3 regions of the Paenibacillus sp. 22594 genome follow, and region 1 is predicted to be linked to each of the others. Evidence: riboswitches for the same ligand, from Rfam matches in the RefSeq annotation. Region 1 holds a riboswitch; each other region holds the start of a gene.
What was found. Region 1 has a riboswitch for cyclic di-AMP ahead of ACTJKB_RS01470 (APC family permease). Riboswitches for the same ligand answer to the same signal wherever they lie in the genome.
Positions count from the first base shown of each region.

Region 2: linked by a shared signal. The riboswitch ahead of ACTJKB_RS29875 (C40 family peptidase) and the one ahead of ACTJKB_RS01470 (APC family permease) in region 1 are both predicted to bind cyclic di-AMP.
Region 3: linked by a shared signal. The riboswitch ahead of ACTJKB_RS25865 (hypothetical protein) and the one ahead of ACTJKB_RS01470 (APC family permease) in region 1 are both predicted to bind cyclic di-AMP.

Region 1 is NZ_JBQENA010000001.1:354,050-358,244, reverse strand. It holds gene ACTJKB_RS01480 (DsbA family protein) at 1-630, shown strand, start outside; gene ACTJKB_RS01475 (disulfide oxidoreductase) at 630-1,061, shown strand; cyclic di-AMP (ydaO/yuaA leader) riboswitch at 1,290-1,449, shown strand; gene ACTJKB_RS01470 (APC family permease) at 1,577-3,394, shown strand; gene ACTJKB_RS01465 (histidine phosphatase family protein) at 3,499-4,113, shown strand.
Region 2 is NZ_JBQENA010000018.1:15,169-19,363, forward strand. It holds gene ACTJKB_RS29860 (4a-hydroxytetrahydrobiopterin dehydratase) at 211-498, shown strand; gene ACTJKB_RS29865 (c-type cytochrome) at 626-985, opposite strand; gene ACTJKB_RS29870 (GNAT family N-acetyltransferase) at 1,081-1,566, opposite strand; gene ACTJKB_RS29875 (C40 family peptidase) at 1,895-2,386, opposite strand; cyclic di-AMP (ydaO/yuaA leader) riboswitch at 2,392-2,534, opposite strand; gene ACTJKB_RS29880 (C40 family peptidase) at 2,924-3,352, opposite strand; cyclic di-AMP (ydaO/yuaA leader) riboswitch at 3,410-3,548, opposite strand; gene ACTJKB_RS29885 (hypothetical protein) at 3,770-4,195, opposite strand, start outside.
Region 3 is NZ_JBQENA010000010.1:166,085-170,279, reverse strand. It holds gene ACTJKB_RS25870 (flotillin family protein) at 165-1,586, opposite strand; gene ACTJKB_RS25865 (hypothetical protein) at 1,610-2,182, opposite strand; cyclic di-AMP (ydaO/yuaA leader) riboswitch at 2,342-2,496, opposite strand; gene ACTJKB_RS25860 (hypothetical protein) at 2,723-2,854, opposite strand; gene ACTJKB_RS25855 (InlB B-repeat-containing protein) at 3,055-4,195, opposite strand, start outside.

The DNA of each region.
Region 1 (4,195 bases):
GTGGTTATTTTCACCCTTCTTTTTATACTAGCGTCGAAGGATTCATCTTCAAATGCAGGTTCAGGCAAAGCAATTGATTTCAATTACAGCGAACTGCCAAGACTAGGTAAAGCGGATGCTCCCGTTAAAATCGTTGAATTCGGTGATTTCAAATGTCCGGCGTGCTCCAATTTTGCAGGTGTCATCAAGCCACAGCTGGCTCAGGAATATGTGAATCAGGATAAGGCTGCTATATATTTCGTGAATATGGCCTTTATCGGTCCGGATTCCGAGACAGCTTCCCTGGCAGCCCTGTCTGTATACCATCAGAACAGTGATGCTTTCTGGACGTTTTACGATGCGATTTATGCCAATCAAGGGGATGAAAACGCCGAATGGGCTACAGAGGATTTTCTGGTGAGCCTGGCAGAGAAAGAAAAGTTGCCTATCGATTTGGATCTGTTGCGTAAGGATATCAAGGAGAAGACCTATATGAGTGAGCTGCAAAGTGATACCAGTCTTGCTAAGGCTTCAGGAGTAACTTCCACGCCTACTGTATTTATCAATGGACACAAAGTAGATGAGCCATTCAACATGGAAGCCATTAAGGAACAGATTAAGTCCGCTTCCGAAGCAGTGAAGGCCGAGTGATGAAATTCTCTACGTTCTGCAGACGTCACTGTCTCTATCTGGCCTGGTTTGTGTCCGTTATTGCTGTAGCGGGAAGCTTGTATCTAAGCGAGGTACTGAAGTACGAGCCTTGCAAGCTATGCTGGTTCCAGCGTATCTTCATGTATCCGCAGCTGATTCTCCTGGGAGTAGCTACATACCGGAATGACAAAAAAATTATTCCCTATGTACTTCCATTAAGCCTTATTGGGGGCAGCATTTCTATTTATCATTATGCCGAGCAGAAGATTCCCGCACTCAGCAAGGTGCTCCCGTGTACGATTGGTGTACCCTGCAATAAAGATTATCTGAATTATTTCGGGTTCATTACGATTCCATTGCTTGCACTGATCGCCTTTGCTCTAATCACGATTTTGCTCTGGACCGGACGTAAAGAGGACACAGTAGAGTAGGCAAAACCACTGCAGAATTTAGAGCACAAATCATTCCTGAAATTTCAGACACAAATCGGGTTCAAAACCCTGAAAAAACACGTGATGACGGGATAATCGCAGAGAATGAAAGATCGCATTATCTCTTATCTTGGTTTTGCGTAAATTGGATGTTTTTTCATTCTTTTTTCATTTTTTTCACCGCTTTACGGAAGACGCATTGTAGACTATCATTAGACCTTGTGAGAAGTTGAATATGCGCTGAATTTTCCGTATGGAAAAACGGGGGAACCAACATTGGCCTTAGTGCCGAAGGGGTGAATCGGGAAGCGGTCTTTAGGACCGAAACCGTAGGGCTACCACAGCCCGAATCCGCCAGCTAACCTCGTAAGCAATGGTGGGATAATGACGATGCTATAAGCATGCGGATCATTTCCGTATGCTTATTTTTGTGCCTGCATTTATGAAATCCACCTATGAAAACAGCGCACGGTACTACCGTTTCAACGTAAGCAAAGAGAGGAACTGTTACTACAATGGTAAGCAAGGTAAAACGACTATTGATCGGGCGTCCGATGAAGTCGAACGAACTCGATCATGAAAAGTTATCCAAGGTAAAAGCGCTGGCTGTCCTGTCTTCTGATGCGCTCTCGTCTGTAGCCTACGGAACGGAACAAATCCTGATTGTCTTGGTGGCCGCAGGGTTCACCGCTATCTGGTACTCATTGCCAATCGCATTAGCCGTATTGGGCTTGCTGGCTATTTTGATTTTATCCTATCGTCAGACCATTTTTGCTTATCCGCAGGGCGGAGGCGCTTATATCGTAGCCAAGAGCAACCTTGGGGTTCCTACCGGACTCCTTGCTGGCGGATCGCTCCTGGTAGATTATATTCTGACCGTTGCGGTTAGTGCGTCGGCGGGTACGGATGCGATCACATCCGCTTTTCCAAATCTTCATAATCATAGTGTGTTAATCGCCGTAACCGTTATTCTGCTCTTGACTATTGTCAATCTGCGGGGCGTTACGGAATCTGCATCTTTCATTGCAATTCCCGTGTATTTATTCGTGGTTTCCATCTTCGTGTTGATCATTGCGGGGGTATTCAAATATGCTACTGGCGGAGCCCATGCTAATGTTCCTGAGATAGGGGCAGCGGTATCGAATGTAAGTTTGTTTTTACTGCTTAAGGCTTTCAGCTCCGGCTGTTCGGCTCTGACAGGGGTAGAGGCTGTATCGAACGCCATTCCAAACTTCAAGGCGCCTGCGGAGAAAAATGCAGCCAAGACTTTGATGTTGATGGGAATTATCCTGGGAAGTATGTTTACCGGAATTACACTGCTTGCCTACTGGTACGGAATTACACCGGATGCAAAAGCTACGGTTGTATCCCAAATTGCTGAATCCACTTTTGGACGTGGCGGTTTGTACTTTTTCATTCAAGGGATTACAGCTGTAATTCTGTTTCTGGCTGCCAATACAGCTTATTCCGCTTTCCCGCTGCTGGCGTTTATGTTCGCCAAAGACAAGTACTTACCCCATGCATTTATGGTCCGTGGTGACCGCCTGGGCTTCTCGAATGGTATTATCTTTCTAGGTGTATTATCGGCCGTGCTTGTGGCTGCTTTTCATGGAAATACTGAAAGTCTGATTCCTTTGTACGCGGTGGGTGTATTTATTCCGTTTACGCTGTCCCAGCTTGGGATGATGGTGCACTGGTATAAAACCAAACCTAAAGGCTGGCAGAATAAATTTACCGTGAATACGGTGGGGATGCTAACTACTCTGACGATTACTCTGATCTTCATTATTACGAAGTTCTCCAGTGTCTGGATGGCTTTTATCTTCCTGCCCGTTGTAATGTTCGTGTTCCACCGTATACACAGCCATTACCTCAATACTGCCGATCAGCTGCGTATTTGTCCTGCAACGGATAAACCCTGCATCAAAGGAAGCACCGTGGTTGTTCCTGTCTCGGGTGTGACACGAGCTGTACTGCATTCGATCAGCTATGCCAAGTCCTTAACGGATAATGTGGTGGCCGTCTATGTTGGGTTCGATGAAGAAGAAATTAACAAGATGGAACAGAAGTGGGAGGAATGGGATCCGGGAGTGCGCTTGATTGTTCTACGTTCCCGCTACCGCAGCATTCTGCGCCCACTGGTCAAATTTATTGAAACAGTCGAGTGGAAGACCGCTTCAACCGATCATATTACAGTCCTAATTCCACAGTTTGTTACCAAGCATTGGTGGCAGGCGGTTCTGCATAATCAGACCAGCTTGTTCATCCGTTCTTATCTGATGAATCAAAAAGATATCGTAATAGCGACAGTGCCTTATCATTTGCACAAATAAATAGATGAACTTCATCAGCAGGGCTGTTTCCGTATACTTCGGGAGCAGCTTTTTTATTATGGTATGATTAGGAATATTCAGAACCATTCAAGGAGGAGATGCAGATGGCCGTATATTTTATTAGGCATGGGAAAGATGATGAAGGTTTTCGTGGCGGATGGAGTCAAAGGGGGCTCGTAGCTGAGGGGTACAGACAATCGGAGAAGCTAGGGCTTTATCTTAAGCAAAACCAATCCACATTCCATATTCATCGTATCATCAGCAGCGATTTACAACGGGCGTTGGATACAGCAAATGAGATATCTAGAATACTGGAAATACCAGTTGAAAGCAGCGGTCATTGGAGAGAAACGAACAATGGTGTTATAGCTGGCATGCCCAATGAAATAGTGGATGAACGATACCCGGGTTTGTATTTCTCAGGCTTACGGATGGATGAACGTTATCCTGGCGGAGAAAGTCCAGTTGAGTTTTTAACCCGCATAAAAGAAATACTATCAACATTATGTGAAGAACAATTAAGCACCAATCCGATTGAAAATGTAATCGTTGTTACACATGGTGGAGTAATAAATATAATCTATCATATTCTGAATGGATTAGAATGGACGAACAAAAGCAGTAAAGCATTTCCGGCATCTTATACTAGTATTCATAAAGTAGAGTATTGTGATGGAAAGTGGGGCATTTCTCTAGAAAACCTAACAGAGCATCTGTGAAGAACAGCGGGTAACGCCAAAAAGGAAAATATTTTTATTGACATAGAGAATGAGAATCAATATCATTTAATGAGACGTGGCG
Region 2 (4,195 bases), on a different contig from region 1:
GGCCGGTTTGCCCGCACCCTGTGCCGCGTGGTAAAATTGATGAAGCCGAGTACTATTTGCCAGGGTTTGAGAATACAATAAACCGAAAAATAGCCTTCATCCTGGCGCATCCCTTGGACTTTTAAAGCTGAGGGATGTTTTGTTTAAGGCATCAGGTATCATTGCATTGAGAAGGCATTAAGCTGTTAATTTAGTAAGGGAGGAAGAACATTGCAATTTACGGAGGAAGAGCTGCGGGAGCAGGTGAGCAAGCTGGAAGGATGGAAGCTGGAACCGAGTACCCTGGTGCGCAAATACATGTTCAGCGAATATATGAAGGGCATTGCTTTTGTGGATGAGGTTGCAGCGATATCGGAAGCATTCGAGCATCATCCGCATATTACGGTCGATTACAAAACCGTTGTCCTGCGTCTGTCTGCCATCGGTGAGGATGGCCTTACAGCGCTCGATATCCGGCAGGCCCATGAATTTAATGAGGCTTTTGAGAAGAACCGTTAAGACTCTTACCCATTTAGGCCAATTTAGATTGGGAATTCATAACCCTTATATAAAAATGCCCGGTACAGGATCAATATGATCTGTACACGGGCATTTTGTGTTCCATATGATGAGATAAGAAGTATGGTTATTTCTTCTCCGCAAGCCACATCGCTACATTCGCGATCTCTTCAGGCGCCAGCTTATCCTTGAAAGAAGGCATCTGTCCGCGGCCTTTGGTGACAATGGTGAAAATCTCTTCTGCGTCATGCTTGCCGCCTTCCTGCTGGAGGCTAGGGCCTACACCGCCCTGAAGCTGGTCACCATGGCAGGTGATGCAATTAGCCTTCTTTACTGTGGCCTCGGCGCTTGCCGCATCCATCTGCACTTCCGGCATCGTTGGTTTGTTCTCCTCGGCGACTTCGGCTTTGCCGGGCAAGGTGAACATTAAGATTACCGCAAAGGCACAGGCGGCAAAAAACAAACCGCTCATGATCCATTTCTGCATCTGCATCCGTCCCCTCCATGTAAGCTGCTTCCTACATTATACAAGAAGGTAAAGCGTTATCATAGCGTTTATGACAAAAAAATGAATGGTTTGTGCTATTTGTCATAGACCATGCAATAAAATGGCTTGTCGCCCGTCGGAGTCCGGCGTTCATAAGTATCCGTAATCGTAAAACCACTTTTTTGATAAGCACGAATGGCTCTCTGGTTCCAAGTAAGCACCTCCAGATCTATCTCGCGCTCCGGATATCGTGCCAGGGCTGCCTTGACGATGGCGTTCATGAACAGATGACCCATGCCTTGCCCGCATAGATCAGGCCGCATACCAATTCCTAGCCGAACTACACCTTCCATAGGGAATAGCTGTGCGAAGCCACAGAGAATCCCTTGACTGTTCACCACCGAGACGTATTGCTCACTCCGCAGCCGGGGATCGCCGAACTCAACGTCCAAAGCCTGCATTTGCTCCCAGGACATCCAGCCATAAATGTTGTACGGAGGTTTGTAGATCCATTCACAAATTTCTGCAGCGTGATTAACTTCCATGGGGACAACGTAAAAAGTTACCGGAGAACTAATCATCCGCCATCCGCCTCCCTTCAGAACGAAACGTTATATCATAATTATATACAAAACATTTCCATTTCGGCGCATAAACAATATATTTTAAAAAATTCCAAAAATCGCGGTTTTTTATGTTTTGCAAATAGTGAGTAGGGTAAGTAACTTTTGTAGCAAGTGTAAACGGCTTCGCCGTCCTTTTAAGGACGGTTTCCGTTTCAGCGAGAAATATAAGGATAATTTATTGCGTGAAACATATAAATTCTTATCTTTGGACAAAAAAACAAGCCCCCTCCAGGATTTCGGCAAAAATCCTGGATAAGAGCCTGTTCGGTTACAAAATTACTGATTATTGCACGTCGTCATTATCTTGGGAATCGGAAGCTACCGTTTGATAAGCATCTGTGCTCATGATTCGTTTGGCGCCAACGTAGCGGTTGACGTAGTAGCTGTCATTCAGCGAGCTGATGGTTACACCACGCTTGGAAGAAGCGTGTGCGAACTTACCTTCTCCGACATAAATCCCGACATGGGATACCCCTTTGCCGCTTGTATTGAAGAATACGAGATCTCCCGGTCTAATGTTATCGCGGGATACGGCAGTACCCATTTGGTACTGGGAACCAGACTGGTGAGGAAGGTTGATTCCCATCTTATCAAACACATACATGGTAAATCCGGAGCAATCAAAACCGTTAGTGGAAATTCCGCCTGATACGTACTTAGTTCCGATGGATTTGTCGATAACCTGATCCATTTTAGAGTCTGCGAAAGCGCTTCCTGCTCCGATGGTAAGAATGATCGAAAAGCTGAGTAGTGCTGCTGCTAGCTTCTTCTTCAAAAGTAAATACCCCTTCCAAATGCCTACGAGGTTAGCTTAAGGGTTCGGTTGAAGGTCCCCTATGACCCCTCTGTAAATAGGAGGTCAATTCACCCAAAATCGGTTCCCCCGTTTCCCTAATGATTAAGGAACTCGGCACGACGATTGATTAGATTTAGCTTACGGATTAAAACAATGACAAAACCTTTGTAAATCAGGTTTGAATAATTACAAAAATGTTACTATCAACTCACTGCGATAATTGTAACAAAGACAGAAGCACTTGGCAATCACTTAAAGCATATTAATACATATTTTTTGAGCCTTTTAAGAGGAAAAGGCTTGATTTACGCTGATTCTTTACGCTATAAGTTAGCTGCATGGAAGATCCGCCTGGAATATTTATCAAAAAGGTGTTTCAAAGCTCTAAAAAGCGTGTAAAAGGGAGAATAAGGAAAAGGGAAAACCCGGAAAATGATTACGGCAATAATCAGCTCCGGGCTTGTATAAGTTACATTTAGTTGTTAGAGGTGTAATGGTGAGGGGATAAAGCTTCAATTAATCGTAGGCAACAGTTTTGTAAGCTGTAGTGCTCATCACTCGTTTAGCGCCAACGTAGCGGTTGGCCCAGTAGGCTTGACTCAGCGAAGTTACAGTTACGCCGCGTGAGCTGGAAGATTGTGCGAATTTACCGCCTCCGACATAAATGCCGACATGGGAAACTCCCGAACCAAAAGTATTGAAGAATACCAGGTCACCTGAACGCAAGTTGTTCCGTGATACGGAAGTACCAACGCTGAATTGAGCCTTGGATGTGCGTGGCAGGGTAAGTCCGATACTTTTAAAAACATACGAGGTAAAGCCGGAGCAATCGAAACCGTTTGTGCTAGTGCCCCCGAACTTATAGGTGGTTCCGATGGTTTTTGCGATAACGGTGTCCATCTTGGAATCGGCGAAAGCGCTGCCAGCTCCGATTGTGAATACCATCACTAGTCCAAGTGCTGCTGCGGTACATTTCTTCTTAAAATTCTGACTTCTCAAAAGATGTACTCCTTCCAAGGCCTGCGAGGTTAGCTTAAGGATTCGGTAGAAGGTTCCCCTATGACCCCTCTAAAGCGAGATCAATTCACCCAAAATATGGTTCCCCCGCTTCCCGGTGCAGGGAATTTGGCGTTTTATGCACCAGAAGAGCGACGTGCCGACAATTTGTAAATGCTCTGGAATGTTAACGTGTTTGAATGTGCTGCATTTTAAAGATTACAAATTTGTTACTAGTAGTACAGGCATCATTGTACCAGAGGATTTACAGTTTTGCAAATACTCTTATTCACTTTGTAATCCAAAAAAGAGTCCCGCCCCCTCAAGGAGCAGTGACTCTTTTATTATGCCGGTTGAGCGGCTTAATTATTGTGGGAATGATTTACTGGACCAAAGGTGGTATTGAGCGGCGATTCCCCACATTTTGAAGAGTGTAGTGGGAAGTGGAGAGAACTGCCGTAGCAGAAGTGCTGGCATCCCCGGCCATAAGATTGATGCCGCTCCGCAAGCAAGCATCATTACCAGACCCCCTGCTCCCATCACAAGGGATAATCCCACAGAAGGAAGGATCACCTTCAGGCACACCAAGAGAGAAGAGAGAGTACCTGTGCCACCCGTATAACCGAACTGCATGTACAGCAGTACTTTTCGGATGAAGAACAGATATAGCAGCCAAGCCAGAATGTAGGGTGCCAGTTTCAGCAATAGCTTATAATCCAGAATTCCGCTTAACAGCAGTCTGTACATTTTGGGAAGAAGCCAATACAGGGGCAGAGCTGTAAGCACCCATTC
Region 3 (4,195 bases), on a different contig from region 1:
ATCCTAAATCACATAGTAGTTTTAGTATAACTGTCATAGAAGAGATAGTACATTGTGGAGTGGTAACGCTCTCGGGAGCAGCAAAATAAGGGATGTCCCCTAAGTGGGACACCCCCGCTGTTTTACGAGTAGGAAGTATTATAGTATGGTATAACGCTATAGAATTACTGCTCTTTATTCCGGCCAAGCAGCCCGCTGAGCGCCTCTGTAAAATTCATGCCGGTAAGCGACTGAGTCAGTTCAGGAACCTGGGCCATGATTTTAGCGATATCACCTGTGATTTTATTCACCCCGGATGAAGCTCCATCCTGTGAAATCACTGTAATCTTATCAACCTTGGCGAGCGGGGAAGCGATTTTTTCAGCCAGCTCCGGCAGCACTTTCAGGAATTCTACTGTAAGCGCGGCTTGCGTGAACTGTTTGTACGCTTCGGCTTTCTTCTCCAGCGCCCCTGCTTCCGCCGCTCCGGCCAATTGAACAATTTCTGCGTTAGCTCTCCCCTTCGCCAGCTCTGCTTCCGCTGTTGCCAGCCCCCGTTTGGTCATGGTGGCCGCCTCTGCTTCCGCCTCAAGAATCTGCCGCTGCTTGGCGGCTTCCGCTCTCATAATCGTAGCCTGGTTCTCCGCCTCAGCAGGCTTGATCACCGTTGCCTCCAGCTCCTTCTGTCTCAGCTCAACTTCGATTTCCCGGACGGTCCGGTTTGCCTCCGCTTCCATCTGCGTGATCTTGACCTGCTCGGTAACCAGCGACTGTTTGATTTTGTTCTGCTGCAATTCGTACGCAAGATCCGCCTGCGCTTTCTTCACTTCGGTCTCCAGCTTAAAGTCCGCCTGCTTAATATTCAATTCCTTCTCGAACTGAGATTCCTTGGCGCGGGCGGCAGTTCCCGCTTCAATGGTGGCTTGATGCGCATTAGCTTTGGCAATGGAGGATTCTTTCTCCGCCTCGGCTTGCTTGATCTGAATGTCGCGTTCCGCTTCCGCCTTGGCGATGCTGGCATCCCGGCGGATGCGCTCAATTTCCGGAACCCCCATATTGTCGATATACCCTTTGTCGTCCGTAATTTTCTTAATGGTGAAGCTGACTACCTCAAGCCCCATCTTGTCGAGGTCTTCCGAGCAGGTCTCCCGCATCTTGCTGTTGATTTCGTCAGGAGTCTTTAGAATGGATTCCACCGTTAATTGTCCGATTAAGCCGCGCAAATGGCCTTCCACCGAATGCAGGATAATCGTCTCGCGGTCTTCTTCCGGCCGGTCGATAAACTGCTCACTGGCAGTCAGAATAGCAGTAGGATCGCTTTTTATCTTAATCTGAGCCACCGCCTCCAGGTTGAGCTTGATGCCTTGCTTAGAGAACATCGCCTGCGCCGGGATGACGTCGAAGCTCATCAGCATCATGGAGATGGTCTTATTGTTCTGGAAGCCGGGGATGACGAATGTCCCGCCGCCCTGGACCACTCTTTTTCCGCCAAGGCCGTAGACGATCATCGCCTGATTGGGCGGAACCTTTTTATAAGCGTTCACGATACTGAACAAAGCCAGCAGGATAACAACAACAATTGCCGAGATTAAATAAAGAATAACCATTATGTTCGACTCTCCCCCGTGATTTATAATTGTCCGATTTCCCTCTCGAAGAGGGTGACTACCGCCATTCCTTTATCCACCTTCAAAATAATCACCCTGTCGCCTTTGGAGAGCAGTTGGCCGGATTCTGCTCTTACTCCAATGGAGCGCATGGTTCCGTGCAGTACATATTTCATTTCCCCGACCGCTCCATCTGCTGCAGGTATACTGATGTACCCGAGCTGCCCTACCTGCTCATAATCCCTTTCATTCATGCTGCTGTCATACCGGGTCATCACCCGGGCCAGCACCGCATACATCACACATCCCAGAAGTAGAGCGAGCACGGTACAAATCAGCACCACTGCGAGCATCCTCATTTCGCTGAACCGGGAAAGCACGTAACCTGTACCGCCCCAGACTGTGACAAACACCATCAGAGGGAGTATGGGCACAAAGCCCGGACCACCAGCATCGCCGCCGCCCGCATGCAGATGACCCGCCAGGCCATGCCCATGAAATCCGCCGCTGAGGAGGAGTATTAGTCCAACCCAGAAGCACACAATAAATACAGTAACGATAAGAATCCCCCCTTTGAAGCATTTTAAATAGGGCATTTTAAATAGGGCATTTAAAACAACGCTTAACCTATCTAATTATCGTTGTTATGAGATTTTTAGTCCCTTGTACAGACTGCTTTTCCTTCCTGCACACGCAGCAAAAAGACCACAGAAGCGGCAGGGCTCTCCGTGGTCGGTTAATCGATCATGGCGCTCATCCTCTCTCTTCGAGGCTTACGGGGTTAGCTGACGGATTCGGGCAGCGAGATTGCCCTACCCTGCCATAGCGCCTATTCAGCACGCGGCAAGGATTCACCCCATATATCATTGGTTCCCCCGTTCCCAATTACGGAATTCAGCCATATGAGAACAGTTAATTTACATTCGGTTGTTGATTTGAATCTTACGCCTGTGGCCATTTATTGTAAAACGCCCCGGATGACAAAAGAAGCCAAAAACGCCTTCCCTCCGCGAATGAAGGCGCATTCTTTGGTTTCGCCCTTAAGCGGCCGATGATTTGCTCGCGTTTGCTCCATTTCTCGCAAGCTGTCCCAATCGTCCAAAGCCAAGGCCGCACGCACTATAAACCTTAGGTGCTTACGGTGTCGGCAGTAGCCGGGTCAAAAAATCCGGAAACAAAGGCGACCGCTGCCACTTTTCCACAATCAGTCCGTCCTCTCCGCTGTTTAAGCGGGGAACGACAACGATACCAGAGACAGGCTTGCCCATAATCTGTTAAAGCAAGCCACCCATGACCAAAAAAAACAGAGCAGCGATCCCTCAATAACAGGAGAATCGCTGCTCTGCTCACTTTTTGTGGTTTTAAGAATGAAGAGAACTGCCTTCCGCCAAGAAAAACCACTTTTGGGACAGCCCCTTTTATCAACAGCCCCAAATTACACTTGTCCCTTTTTCTCAGAGAACCGGCATTAGTTAAGTGAATCCAACAGCGTCTTCAATTGCGGGTTGAGCTTCAGCGCATTCAGGATGATCTGTAGAGCTTCTGCGCGTGTGGCGTTGCTCTTAGCATCAAATTTCCCATCTGCTTTGCCGTTTATGATACCAGCTTGTGCTTCAGCTTTGATCTCGTTTGCTGCATAGGAACCCCTCAGGTCATTGAAATTGCCTTTGGTGGTGTCCTTCGATACGTTGTTAAGGTTTAAGATGCGGGACAAAAGGACAACCATTTCCTCGCGGGTGATTGTTTTATCTGGCTTGAACGTAACATCCTCGTAGCCGCTGATAACCCCTGCCTCTGCAAGCTTCTCGATTGCGCCTTTCGCCCAGTGATTGCCAACGTCCTTAAATGCAACACCAGTATTGTTGCCGCTTTTGATATCGAATACCCGACTCAGAATCACTGCAAATTCAGCGCGCGTGATCTCACCATCTGGCTTGAACGTACCATCGTTGTAACCTTCAATCACATGGAGCTTTACGAAAGTATCGATAGTTTTTTCGGCCCAGTGCCCTTTCGTATCAGCAAGTTCAACCTTAACATTAGATTTCTTAGCTTCCTCTACCTTGGACTCGAAAGCATTAACTAAGTTTATTACATTAATAATGCCGCTATTGAATACATCAACCGCTGGTTTCGTAGGTCCAGGTGTCACTGTTGGCGTTATACTATCCGCCGGCGGACCACCCTGTGATGGTTGCCTGGATACATCTTCCCGATTCACAGTTACCATATAAGTATTGCCAGTCCCGTCTGGGGCCATTACGCTAATCTGAATCAGGTTCGCGCCCACCTGTAAGTTGTTGGCTCTATACGTATACATATTGCCGGTTACGGAACTGTAAACGGCTCCCGAAACGGTAAACGTCGCATGGGAATGCGCTGTGGTAAAAGAAAGATTGAAGCTTGAAACGGAATTAGCTACATCATTCACGTTATATTTCAGAGTTGCTGCTGCAAATGCTGGTGTCAATGTCCCCTGATCCACTGACAAGCTGGACAACTGCGCATTTGATGACGTCCACTTCGCATAGAGGGTAACGTTGGCCGCACCCATTGCGAAACTGCCGCTAACCTTGTAATCCGTACCACTTCCGTCCGCCTTCGTGTTC